Regions from separate parts of the Streptomyces sp. NPDC007905 genome, predicted to be linked through region 3. Evidence: riboswitches for the same ligand, from Rfam matches in the RefSeq annotation. Region 3 holds a riboswitch; each other region holds the start of a gene.
What was found. A riboswitch is a leader RNA that binds a small molecule or an ion and turns the genes downstream of it on or off. The one in region 3 is predicted to bind cyclic di-AMP.
Positions count from the first base shown of each region.

Region 1: it holds a riboswitch for cyclic di-AMP, as region 3 does, so the genes downstream of both, ACFZDC_RS25820 (transglycosylase SLT domain-containing protein) here and ACFZDC_RS08200 (peptidoglycan DD-metalloendopeptidase family protein) in region 3, are expected to answer to the same signal.
Region 2: it holds a riboswitch for cyclic di-AMP, as region 3 does, so the genes downstream of both, ACFZDC_RS38965 (peptidoglycan DD-metalloendopeptidase family protein) here and ACFZDC_RS08200 (peptidoglycan DD-metalloendopeptidase family protein) in region 3, are expected to answer to the same signal.

Region 1 is NZ_JBIBKS010000015.1:87,446-91,602, reverse strand. It holds gene ACFZDC_RS25835 (hypothetical protein) at 1-79, opposite strand, end outside; gene ACFZDC_RS25830 (carboxymuconolactone decarboxylase family protein) at 163-612, shown strand; gene ACFZDC_RS25825 (Cof-type HAD-IIB family hydrolase) at 677-1,489, shown strand; gene ACFZDC_RS25820 (transglycosylase SLT domain-containing protein) at 1,525-2,013, opposite strand; cyclic di-AMP (ydaO/yuaA leader) riboswitch at 2,019-2,233, opposite strand; gene ACFZDC_RS25815 (polyprenyl synthetase family protein) at 2,732-3,742, shown strand; gene ACFZDC_RS25810 (outer membrane lipoprotein carrier protein LolA) at 3,988-4,157, shown strand, end outside.
Region 2 is NZ_JBIBKS010000038.1:48,432-52,588, reverse strand. It holds gene ACFZDC_RS38975 (tyrosine-protein phosphatase) at 1-47, opposite strand, end outside; gene ACFZDC_RS38970 (alpha-galactosidase) at 220-2,304, shown strand; cyclic di-AMP (ydaO/yuaA leader) riboswitch at 2,608-2,773, shown strand; gene ACFZDC_RS38965 (peptidoglycan DD-metalloendopeptidase family protein) at 2,776-3,684, shown strand; gene ACFZDC_RS38960 (GDSL-type esterase/lipase family protein) at 3,910-4,157, shown strand, end outside.
Region 3 is NZ_JBIBKS010000003.1:399,962-404,118, reverse strand. It holds gene ACFZDC_RS08205 (insulinase family protein) at 1-1,147, shown strand, start outside; cyclic di-AMP (ydaO/yuaA leader) riboswitch at 1,374-1,538, shown strand; gene ACFZDC_RS08200 (peptidoglycan DD-metalloendopeptidase family protein) at 1,551-2,306, shown strand; gene ACFZDC_RS08195 (FCD domain-containing protein) at 2,505-3,200, shown strand; gene ACFZDC_RS08190 (HPr family phosphocarrier protein) at 3,404-3,685, opposite strand; gene ACFZDC_RS08185 (GNAT family N-acetyltransferase) at 3,863-4,157, shown strand, end outside.

The DNA of each region.
Region 1 (4,157 bases), on a different contig from region 3:
GCTCCTTGGGGGAGCGCTCGATGACGCCCGTCGCCGCCTTCGGAAGATGGGCCGAAGATTCTCCGTGCCGGTCTGTCACACCATCCGCCCCCGCTCCGTCAGTGCAGTGCGAGCAACCCGACGCGCACCACGGCCACTGGAGGCAGCACCAGGCAGGCGCGGATGACCAACCCGGCGTACGTCCTTCCGGCCGCCCTGAAGGGCATCGGCACGATCTTCCAGGGGATCGGCGGGGGCGGACTGCCGCAGGAGCTGGCCGAGATCGTCGGGCTGCGGGCCAGCCAGATCAACGGGCGCAGCGCCTGTGTGTACGGCCACACGGTGAACCTGCGCAAGGCCGGTGCGAGCGAGGAGCGGATCGCCGGCGTCGTGGCCTGGCGTGAGGCGCCCTGCTTCACTCGGGCCGAGCGTGCGGCGCTGCAGCTGACCGAGCGGGTCACGCGGCTGGCCGACCTCTCCGAGGAGCCGGTGCCGGACGCGCTGTGGGACGAGGTGGCCGGCCACTTCGACGAGAAGCAGCTCTCCGCGCTGATCCTCACCATCTCGCTCACCAACATGTTCAACCGCATCAATGCCACCATCAGGGAGCCCGCGGGCACCACTTGGGGCTGAGCAGCACACAAGTCCGGGAACATCGCGGTGAGTCGGCGGGGCGCGCTGTCCGTATTCTCTGATCATGGCCGCACCCCCCGCACACGCACTGATCGCCACCGACCTGGACGGGACGCTGCTGCGCGGCGACGACACCGTCTCCGACCGGTCGCTCGCCGCGCTCGAGCGGGTGGCGCGGGCCGGCGCCCGGCACCTGGTGGTGACGGGCCGCCCGGCGCCCCGGGTACGGCCGCTCCTGGACGCGCTCGGCTGCACGGGGCTAGCGGTGTGCGGGCAGGGCGCGCAGGTCTACGACGCCGGCGCCGACCGCCTGCTGTGGTCGGTCCGGCTGGACCGGGAACTGGCCGAGACCGCGCTCGGCAAGATCGAGGCCGAGGTGGGCCAGGTCTATGCGGCCGTCGACCAGGACGGCGTGGACGGGCTGACGCTGATCGAACCGGGGTATCTGATGCCGCACCCCACTCTGCCCGCGGTGCGGGTCGGCCGGCGGGACGATCTGTGGTGCGAGCCGATCAGCAAGGTGTTGCTGCGCCACCACACGCTGTCCGACGACGAGTTGGCGGCGATCGCGCGCTCGGCGGTGGGCTCGCTGGCGACGGTCACGATGTCGGGGCCGGGGACGGTGGAACTCCAGCCCTGCGGTGTCACCAAGGCGACGGGGCTGGCGCTGGCCGCCGACCATCTGGGGATCGCCGCCGAACGGGCCCTCGCCTTCGGTGACATGCCCAACGACATCCCCATGTTCGACTGGGCCGGACGCGGTGTCGCCATGGCCAACGCCCACCCCGAACTCAAGGCGGTCGCCGACGAGGTCACACAGTCGAACGAGGACGACGGCATCGCCGTCGTCCTCGAAAGACTGTTCCCGACAGACTGACCGGGATATCAGTAGTGGCCTGCCACCGGTAGCGATCAGTAGGCGCCGAAGACGTTGTCGATCGACCCGTAGCGCGCGGCCGCGTAGTTGCAGGCGGCCGTGATGTTCGCGACCGGGTCGTAGATGTTGTAGGACGTTCCGGCCACGTGGTAGGCCTTGAACGTCGGGTCGATGACCTGGAGCAGGCCCTTGGACGGGATGCCCTTGGCCGCGTTGGAGTCCCAGAGGTTGATGGCCAGCGGGTTGCCCGACGACTCACGGATGACGTTGCGGTAGATGCCGTTGTACGTCCCCGGGATTCCCTTCTGGGCCATGATCGCGAGCGACTCGCGGATCCAGCCGTCGAGGTTGTTCGGGTAGCCGGCAAGGGTGGTGGAGGGCGTGGTGGCCGTGGGGGTGGCGGCGGAGGCGCCGGTCGCGCCGATGAGCGGAAGCGCGAGTACGGCGGCGCCGGTGCCGGCGACGGCGAGCGTGCGGATGAGGCGGTTGGTGCGGACGCGGCGGGGCTGAGCGGCAGCAGGCATGGCGAAATTCCTCTCCGTCGCCTGCGAGGTGAGCTGTCGGGTTCGGGCGGGGAGGTGCCCGGCCGTGCCTCTGGTGGGAGGCACGGCTTCACCCCTAGCCGTACCGGCACGACGTGTGTCGTGCCGGGACAGCGGCTTACCTGGGTCCCCCGCTCCTGCCGTACGAATGAGTTCGTCGATGGGTGGTGTCAGACGCGGCAGGATTCGGCGTTCGCCTGACAGGGCGGGAAGCTATGCGAGAGCACATGTCCGGAACAAGTATGGGATTCACACAAAGACCCCGTTGACCTTGATCTGTGCCATATGGGGTGCTTGATCCTTTGCGGTTGCCAACCCTCAACTGGCTGACGTGGCAAGGGGGAACCGGTGGTGGGGCGATCAGCCGGGTACATGGGTATGCGTGACCCAATTCACGAAATAGCAAAGTGTACCAAACCGGACATGGGGGATTCGGGAGTTTTGTCGGTCGTGGCGCAAAAGGAGTAATCCGCCCACCGTCCAGTTCGCGACAAACCGGACTAGTTCCTGTTAAGTCAATAGATGTCCATCCTTATCGGATCATCAAAAACATACCGGCCGTGATCCGATACCGCCGGGCTGGACCGGTGGGCGCTATCGGTGATCGAAACAGGACCGGATACGCTGACTTGAGTGAGGGCAGCGACCTATCGACAAACCGTGTAATCGCCACCAGACACCAGCAGACAGGAGACCCCTCGTGACCGTCGTCGGGCCGTTCGGGCTGAGCGTGCGGGACCAGGCTCTGGAAGCCGATGTCCAGGCCGGATTGGCGGCTGTCGAGGAAGGCTTGCTCGAAGCCACCAAGAGCGAGGTCCCGTTCATCACGGAGGCCGCGCAACACCTCGTACGAGCCGGTGGGAAGCGGTTCCGGCCGCTGCTCGTGATGCTCGCGGCACAGTTCGGCGACCCGTACGCGCCAGGCGTCGTGCCGTCGGCCGTCGTCGTGGAGCTGACCCACCTCGCCACGCTGTACCACGACGACGTCATGGACGAGGCGTCCGTGCGGCGCGGCGTGGACAGCGCCAACACCCGCTGGGGCAACTCCGTCGCGGTCCTCACCGGCGACTTCCTCTTCGCCCGCGCCTCCCAGATCCTCGCCGACCTCGGCCCCGAGGCGGTCCGGGTGCAGGCCCTCGCGTTCGAGCGGCTGGTCACCGGGCAGATCCTGGAGACGGCGGGCCCCTCGGACGGGCGGGACCCGGTCGAGCACTACCTGGACGTGCTCGGAGGCAAGACGGGCTCCCTGGTGGCCGTGTCGTGCCGGTTCGGCGCGATGATGTCCGGGGCCGACGAGACGGTCGTCGACGTGCTCACCCAGTACGGCGAACGGCTCGGGGTCGCCTTCCAGCTCGCGGACGACGTCCTGGACATCGCCTCCGACTCGCGCGAGTCCGGCAAGACCCCGGGGACCGACCTGCGCGAGGGCATCCCGACGCTGCCCGTCCTGCGGCTGCGCGAGCGGGCCGCCCGGCTGGGGCTGCCCGAGGACGTCGCGCTGTGCGCGCTGCTGGACTCCGACCTCACCGACGACGCCCGGCACGCCGAGGCGCTCGCCGGGCTCCGTGCGCACCCCGCGCTGGAGCAGGCCCGCCGGGACACCGTCCGGTACGCGGAGGAGGCGCGCTCCGCGCTGGCCCCGCTGCCGGAGTGCGACTCCAAGGCGGCGCTGATCGAGCTGTGCGACGCGGTGGTGCACCGGGCCGGCTGAGGCCCCGTACTCGGCGCGAGGGCGGTGTCTCCCGCCCGACCCCTACGGGTCGGGGGAGGTGCCGCCCCTGTGTGTCATACCGCAGGCGTACACGGAGTTGGCTCCGAGGTCTGACGCTTCCTCACGGCCGATTTGGTCAGATGGAAACCACGGAAATCACCACTCCTCACCGATTCGGGTGAGAATGGCGGCTCAGGTGGACCAGTGTGGGGACAGCCGCCGCCGACGACGGAGGTAAGGCACAGATGGCACCGTACGAATCCGACGACGCAACGGGCGCCGTTCAGGACGAGGACCTGCACTCCGGACGCCGCAAGGCCGCCCGGTACGTGGTCCCGGTCGCGGTGGTGGGGGTGGCGGCGGCCACGATCGGGCTGGTCCCGGCGCTCGCCAACTCCGGTGACCCCGACCTGCC
Region 2 (4,157 bases), on a different contig from region 3:
CGGACTCCGGCCAGCTCGGGTTCGGTCGACGGGACCTGCTGCGTCACGGGTGCTCCTTTCAGTCGGCCCCGCCGGCGCGGCTCGTCGACGGGCGCTGCGTCGACCATACGACATCGATTTCCTCGGGCAATGAGTTGTCCACAGGCGTTGCCACCAGGGGGCGACGGGCCTAATGATGTTCGCACTTGAGCGGATCTGTTGGCACCTGTGAGGTTCTCGATGGTGGACATCGCCGAAAACGGTCGTACGTGGCTCCTGTCGGGGCCCACCAGCAGCTATGCGCTGCATCTGACCGATACGGACGAGCTGCTGCACCTCCACTGGGGGCCACGGATCGCGCTCGCCGACGCCGAGGCGCTCGCGGTGAACCCGCTGCCCGCCTACTGGCCCTTCGAGTCCCCGCTCGACGGCCGCGAGGAGTACCCCGTCGAGGGCGGTCCCCGCTTCGTCCGCCCCGCCCTGTCCGTGCGCACCGAGGAGCGGCGCGGCACCGAGTGGCGCCTCGTGTCGTACGACACCGAGGGCGGCGCCGACGGCGACCAGCTGCGGCTGCGCTTCGACGACGACGGCATGGCGGTCACCCTGCACTACCGGATGCGCGGGGACGTCGTGGAGCGCTGGGTGACCGTGGCCAACGGCGGGCACGCGCGCGTGGAGCTGCTGCGCGCCGACGCCGCCACCTGGACCCTGCCCGACCGCGAGGGCTGGCGGCTGTCCCAGCTGCACGGCCGCTGGGCCGCCGAGTCCCTGCTCACCACCGCCCCCCTCACCCACGGTGAGAAGGTCATCGGCAGCCGCCGCGGCCACACCGGCCACCAGCACCTGCCCTGGGTCGCGCTGGACACCGACGCGACCGAGGAGCGCGGCGAGGTCTACGGCTGCGCGCTCGGCTGGTCCGGCTCCTGGCGCATCGCCGTCGCCCAACTCCCGGACGCGCGCGTGCAGATCACCGGCGGCGCGGGCTACGACGACTCGGGCCTGCTGCTCCTGGAGCCGGGGCAGTCGTACACCACACCCGTCTTCGCGGGCCTGTGGAGCGACGGCGGCTTCGGTGGGGCCAGCCGCACCTGGCACGCCTACCAGCGGGCGTACGTCATCCCGGACGCGGACCGGGACCGGCCGGTGCTGTTCAACTCCTGGGAGGCGACCAACTTCGACATCTCCGAGCAGCAGCAGACCGCCCTCGCCCGGCGGGCCGCCGCGATCGGCGTCGAGCTGTTCGTGGTGGACGACGGCTGGTTCGGCGCCCGCACCAGCGACCGGGCCGGTCTCGGCGACTGGACGCCCAACCCCGACCGCTTCCCGCACGGCCTCAAGCCCCTCGCGGACCAGGTGCACGGCCTCGGCATGCAGTTCGGCATCTGGGTCGAGCCCGAGATGGTCAACCCCGACAGCGAGCTCTACCGCGCCCACCCCGACTGGGTGCAGCACCAACCGGGGCGAAAGCGGACGGAACTGCGCAACCAGCTCGTCCTCAACCTCGCTCGCGAGGACGTTCAGGAATACCTCTGGAGGCAGCTGGACACCCTCCTGTCCAGCGCCCCGATCGACTACGTGAAGTGGGACTTCAACCGCTGCTTCACCGACGCCGGCTGGCCCGGGGAGCCGTACCCGCAGCGCCTGTGGGTCGACCACGTCCGCGCCCTGTACGCCCTGCTGGACCGGCTGCGCACCGCCCACCCCCAGGTCGCCTTCGAGTCCTGCTCGGGTGGCGGCGGCCGGATCGACCTCGGCGTGCTCAGCCGCACCGACCAGGTGTGGACCTCCGACAACACCGACCCGCTCGACCGGCTCGCCATCCAGCACGGCTTCAGCCAGATCCACCCCGCGCGGGTCATGGCCGCCTGGGTCACCGACAGCCCGAACACCCAGCTCAACGGGCGGGTCAGCCCGTTGCGGTTCCGCTTCGTCAGCTCGATGGCCGGGGTGCTCGGCGTCGGCGGCGACCTCACCGAGTGGACCGAGGAGGAGCTGTCCGAGGCCCGGCAGTGGGTGGAGCTCTACAAGGAGATCCGTCCGGTCGTCCAGCGCGGCGAGCTGTACCGGCTGCGGCCCCCGACGGGTGGCCTGAGCGCCGTCCAGTACGTGCTCGGGGGTGAGACCGCGGTCCTCGTCTGCCTCCAGGCGCAGAGCTACGGTGAGCCGGTGCCGGCGCTGCGGCTGCGCGGACTCGACCCGGCAGAAGCGTACGAATGCCGCGAAACGGGCGAGGTCCACCGGGGAGCGGTCCTGCTGCACCACGGTCTGCGCACCGGACTGAAGGGTGACCTGGATGCGAAAGTTATCCGGCTGCGCCGTATCTGAGGCTTCTGACCGAATTGCAGCCTTCATTGCAACTCGCTCTGGAATAGCACGGCATGGGGAGGCGGTGCGTGAGGAGCGTCATATTCGTGACCGTGTGTCGCGCGTCATGTGCACGTAATTCCCGTGGCGGCGGGGGTAATTGAAAGGGTGCAGGATTCGGGTATTCACGGAGGGTGACCGTACATTCCCGAATTCGATCAGCTGGAGCACTCACGCCGGGAAACTGCTGCTTGTCCGGGTGCGTCTCGCTCGCTTACGTTCGCCACCAATCCGGACGGAACGCCGAATCCTGCCGCCGCCCGGAGTCCCCACACACTTGACCCGTGTTCGGCAGGAGCGGGGGACCCACCAGGTATGACTGCCTGTCCCGGTCTCCGGGGCACAGGCTCGGGGTGCAGCCGCGCGTGGCGGCCGGGCAGCTCCAGCCCGAACCCGACAGCTCACCTCGCAGGCGCCGGAGAGGAACGAGCCATGCCCGCGAAGGGTAAGCACCGACGCCCGAAGACCCGGCGTCTCACCCGCTCGATCGCCGTCGCCGGGACCGGCGGTGCCGCATTGGCCCTGCCGCTCGTCGCAGCCGCCGGAGCGCACGCCGCCACCACGCAGTCCGTTGCCGGTAAGGCCGCGCAGTCCCTTCCGGCCGTGGACAAGACGGCTGAGAAGAAGGCCACCGCGCAGTCGAACGCGGGCGTGCGCAGCTACACGGTGAAATCCGGTGACTGCCTGGCGGCGATCGCCGACGAGCAGAACGTCAGCGGCGGCTGGCACCGGCTCTACGAGGACAACCGGCAGGCCGTCGGCGCCGACCCGTCGCTGATCCACCCGGGTCTGAAGCTGTCCCTCGGCGCGAAGGCGGCGACGACGCACACCGAGTCCGCCGAGCCCTCGCGGGCCTCCCGGAAGCCGCAGGCGACCCCGTCGGCCCCGGCGACCACCGCGACCGCGGCGGCGCAGACCCCCGCCCCCTCCACCGGCTACACCCTCCCGGTCACCGGCGCCACCATCGGCACCGGCTACCACGTGGCAGGCAGCATGTGGTCCAGCGGCTACCACACCGGCGTCGACTTCGTCGTGCCGACCGGCACCCCCGTCAAGGCCGTTGCCGCCGGCACCGTCGTCTCCGCCGGGTGGGGCGGCGCGTACGGCAACCAGGTCGTCATCAAGCTGAACGACGGCTACTACGCCCAGTACGGCCACCTCTCCCAGCTCTCCGTCTCGGCCGGCCAGACCGTGACCGAGGGCGGCCGGCTCGGTCTGTCCGGTGCCACCGGCAACGTGACCGGACCGCACCTGCACTTCGAGATCCGCACCACGCCCGACTACGGGTCGGACATCGACCCGGTCGGCTACCTCCGCTCGCACGGCGTCGCCGTCGGCTGACGACCACGCCGTAAACCTCTTGCCTGACACGCCGCCGACGGCCGGACCCCGATCCCCGGGTCCGGCCGTCGGCGTGTCGGGCCGGCTGGCGTATTCCCGGCCGAGGGTGTTGGGGAAGTGGCTTATCTCACCGTCCGTCAACCCTGAATTACGGTCGCGTAGGTCACATCCGAAGGTGAATCATGGTCCGACGTGGCAGACGATTCGAAGAATGACAGCAGATCAGTGATCGGGTCGTACGTGGCGGTGGGGGACAGCTTCACCGAGGGCGTCGGCGACCCCGGCCCCGACGGGGCCTTCGTGGGCTGGGCCGACCGGTTCGCGGTACTGCTCGCCGACCGGCGGCCCGAGGGCGACTTCGCGTACACGAACCTGGCGGTGCGTGGAAAGCTGCTCGACCAGATCGTGGCCGACCAGGTCCCCAAGGCCGTCGAAATGGCCCCGGACCTCGTCTCCTTCTGCGCGGGCGGCAA
Region 3 (4,157 bases):
CAAGCACTCGGCGGAGGAGTTCGCCGCCGAGCTGGAGCGGGCCGGCGCCACGCTCGACGCGCACGCCGACCACCCCGGCGTCCGCCTCAGCCTGGAGGTCCCGGCCTCTCGCCTGGCCAAGGGCCTCGGTCTGCTCGCCGACGCCCTGCGCGCGCCCGCCTTCGCCGAGAGCGAGGTCGAGCGGCTGGTCCGCAACCGCCTGGACGAGATCCCGCACGAGCTGGCCAACCCCTCCCGCCGGGCCGCGAAGGAACTCTCCAAGGAGCTGTTCCCGGAGACCTCGCGCATGTCGCGCCCGCGCCAGGGCACGGAGGAGACGGTCGAGAAGATCGACGCGGAGGCCGTACGCGCCTTCTACGACCGCCATGTCCGGCCCGCCACGGCCACCGTGGTCGTGGTCGGCGACCTCGCCGGCACCGAGCTGGACGCGCTGCTCACCGACACCCTCGGCGCATGGTCCGGCACGCCGGGTCAGCCGCGGCCCGTGCCGCCGGTGACCGCCGACGACACCGGTCGCGTCGTCATCGTCGACCGGCCCGGCGCCGTCCAGACGCAGCTGCTGATCGGCCGGATCGGCCCCGACCGGCACGACCGCGTGTGGGCCGCCCAGGTGCTCGGCACGTACTGCCTCGGCGGCACCCTCACCTCCCGCCTGGACCGCGTCCTGCGCGAGGAGAAGGGCTACACGTACGGCGTGCGCGCCTTCGGGCAGGTCCTCAGGTCCGCGCCGGAGGGCACCGGTGCCGCGATGCTCGCCATCAGCGGCTCCGTGGACACCCCGAACACCGGTCCCGCGCTGCAGGACCTGTGGACGGTGCTGCGCACGCTCGCGGCGGAGGGCCTGACCGACGCCGAGCGCGATGTCGCCGTGCAGAACCTCGTCGGGGTGGCGCCGCTGAAGTACGAGACCGCGGCGGCCGTCGCGAGCACCCTGGCGGACCAGGTCGAGCAACACCTGCCGGACGACTTCCAGGCGACGCTCTATCAGCAGCTCGCCGCCACCGGCACCGTGGAGGCCACCGCCGCGGTCATCAACGCCTTCCCGGTGGACCGGCTGGTGACCGTGCTCGTCGGTGACGCGGCCCAGATCAAGGCGCCGGTCGAGGCGCTCGGCATCGGCGAAGTCACCGTCGTGGCGGCCGAGTAGGAGCGAAGCCGCGCACGCGCGCGTGGGGCCCTGGCGACCGACGGGTCGTCAGGACCCTTCGCAGTTGCCGTGCGGAGCCCCCTCCAGATGTCCGAATTGGGGCAGACGTTGCCTGTCTGGCCTGTGGGATGCGCTACAAAAGCCCGGATCCGTTTGGGAATCGAAAGTCGCTCACCGTAGCGTCTTCGAGGCTGTTCGTCAGGCAGTGCGCCGCGCCCGCGGCACCGGACAGTCATCGCCGAGTCCCCGTACGGCGCGAGCCAGGGGAGCCGGGGACCCAACCACAGTCCCTGGGGTGAATCGGACGCCCGCGCGTGAGCGAGGGGGTCCGTAGGAGACCTTCCTGCTCCGAACCCGTCAGCTAACCCGGTAGGCGAGAGGGAAGGAAAGGACCAGCCACTTCATGGCGTTCATGTGCGCCACCGGGAAGCACCGCAAGCCCGGCCGGGTCAAGCGCACCACGGCTCAGGCGGCCGGCATCGCGGCCCTCACCACCACCGGTGTCATCGGCACCCTCGCGGCCACCCCCGCGCTCGCCGCGGAGAACTCCGTCGAGCAGACCGGTCTCACCCCTGTGATCACCGTGAGCGACGACGTCGCCGAGCAGATCGACGAGCAGGCCGCCGCCCAGAAGCAGGCCGCCGACCGGAAGGCGGCCGAGGAGGCCGCGGTCAAGGCGGCCGCCGAGCGGGCCGAGAAGGAGCGTGAGGCCAAGGTGCGCGCCGCCCGCGCGGCCGAGCGCAAGCGCCTGAACGCCTTCGTCGCCCCGATCGTGCACTCGTACGTCTCCACGGGCTACAAGACCGGCGGCTCCCTGTGGTCCTCCGGTTCCCACACCGGCATCGACTTCCACGCGGCGAGCGGCACGCCCGTCCACGCGGTCGGCTCCGGCACGGTCGTCTCGACCGGCTGGGGCGGCGCGTACGGCAACCAGATCGTGATCCGGATGGCCGACGGCATGTACACCCAGTACGGCCACCTGTCGTCCATCGGCGTCACCGTGGGCCAGAAGGTCACCCCGGGCCTCCAGATCGGCCTGTCCGGCGCGACGGGCAATGTCACCGGGCCGCATCTGCACTTCGAGGCCCGTACGACCCCCGAGTACGGGTCGGACGTCGACCCGGTCACCTATCTGCGCAAGCACGGCGTGGACGTCTGACCCTCCACCGCACGGCATCCCGAAGCCCCGGCTCACCAGCCGGGGCTTTCGCCGTTTTTCGCCCTGCCCGCCGCATCCGCTGTCCAAAAAATATCCATGGATTCAGGCCTGCCGTCGGAAATTCCGGCTCATTGGAATAGAGTCACGGAACACACGTCCATCGTCGACGTTTCACGGGGATTAAGACGGAGGTCGGTCATGCGTATTCCGGCGCACTCGGTGTGCACGGCGATCCGGGACGACATCGTGGCCGGTGTCTACGAGCGCGGCAGCCGCCTCACCGAGGAAGTCCTGGCCCGCCGCTACGGCGTCTCGCGTGTCCCCGTCCGCGAGGCCCTGCGCACCCTGGAGGCGGAGGGCTTCGTGGTGACCCGGCGGCACGCGGGCGCGTGCGTGGCCGAGCCGACCGAGCAGGAGGCAGCCGACCTGCTGGAGATGCGCATGCTCCTGGAGCCGCTCGGCGCCTCCCGGGCCGCCCAGCGGCGCACCGAGGCCCATCTGAAGGTGCTGCGGGGACTGGTCCGGCTGGGCCAGGAACGGGCGAGACGGGGCAGCAGCGAGGATCTGCGCTCGCTGGGCGGCTGGTTCCACGAGACGCTCGCGCAGGCCTCCGGCAGCCACTCACTGACCTCGATGCTGACCCAGCTGCGGCACAAGATCGCCTGGATGTACGCGGTCGAGGCATCGCCGAATCCGGTGGAGTCCTGGGCCGAGCACGGCGCCATCGTGGACGCGGTGGCGCGCGGCGACGGGGAGCGTGCACGGGCGATCACGGCGCTGCACTGCGAGCGCTCGACGACCGCGCACCGGCTGCGGTTCGCCTCGGGAGGCGACCGGACGGAGCGTGTGAGGAACTCGCAACACGCCGTAAACATGTCGGGCCTGCGGCATTAACACGGGCGCCGTATACAAAGAAGTGATATTCGGTGGACGTGAATTCCCGCTGCCCTTTTTCTGGCGTGCCATCACAATTCACCGTCGCGTGCCATCCCGTGCCCGGATGAATTCATCCGTGCCCGCCGTGAATTCCTCCGGCGGCTGCCGAAAACGCGGAAGCCGCGTCACCCGCAAAGGATGACGCGGCCTCCCGGTACCGCTCAGACGGTCTCGGGGAGCTCTTCGAGGCCCTCGGAGACCAGCTTGGCCAGACGGTCCAGGGCGGCATCGGCGCCCTCGGCGTCGGAGGCGAGGACGATCTCCTCGCCGCCCTGGGCGCCCAGGCCCAGGACGGCCAGCATGGAGGCCGCGTTGACGGGGTTGCCCCCGGCCTTGGCGATCGTCACCGGGACGCCTGCGGCCGTGGCGGCTCGGACGAAGATGGAGGCGGGGCGGGCATGGAGGCCCTCGGCCCAGCCGACGTTGACGCGGCGCTCAGCCATGTGTTGCTGCCCTTCGGTGTTCAGAGTTGTCTAGACCAGTTTCCCATATCGTGAAGCGTGCCCGGAGCGGTCCTTCGTCCCGCTCCGGCGTGTCGTCGGACCGCGGCCTCGGTCCGACTTCCGTCCTCCACAGACTGCCTCGCGCCGTTGTCGGACGCGAGCCGTACTCTGGGGCCCATGCAGAGCCCGGCGGACCGGCAGGACCGGCACGAGTACCCCGCCCACTGGGAGGCGGACGTGGTGCTGCGCGACGGGGGTACCGCGCGCATCCGGCCCATCGCCGTTGATGACGCCGACCGCCTGGTCAGCTTCTACGAGCAGGTCTCGGACGAGTCGAAGTACTACCGCTTCTTCGCGCCGTACCCCAGGCTCTCCGCCAAGGACGTCCACCGCTTCACACACCACGACTTCGTGGACCGGGTGGGACTCGCGGCCACCATCGGGGGCGAGTTCATCGCCACCGTACGCTACG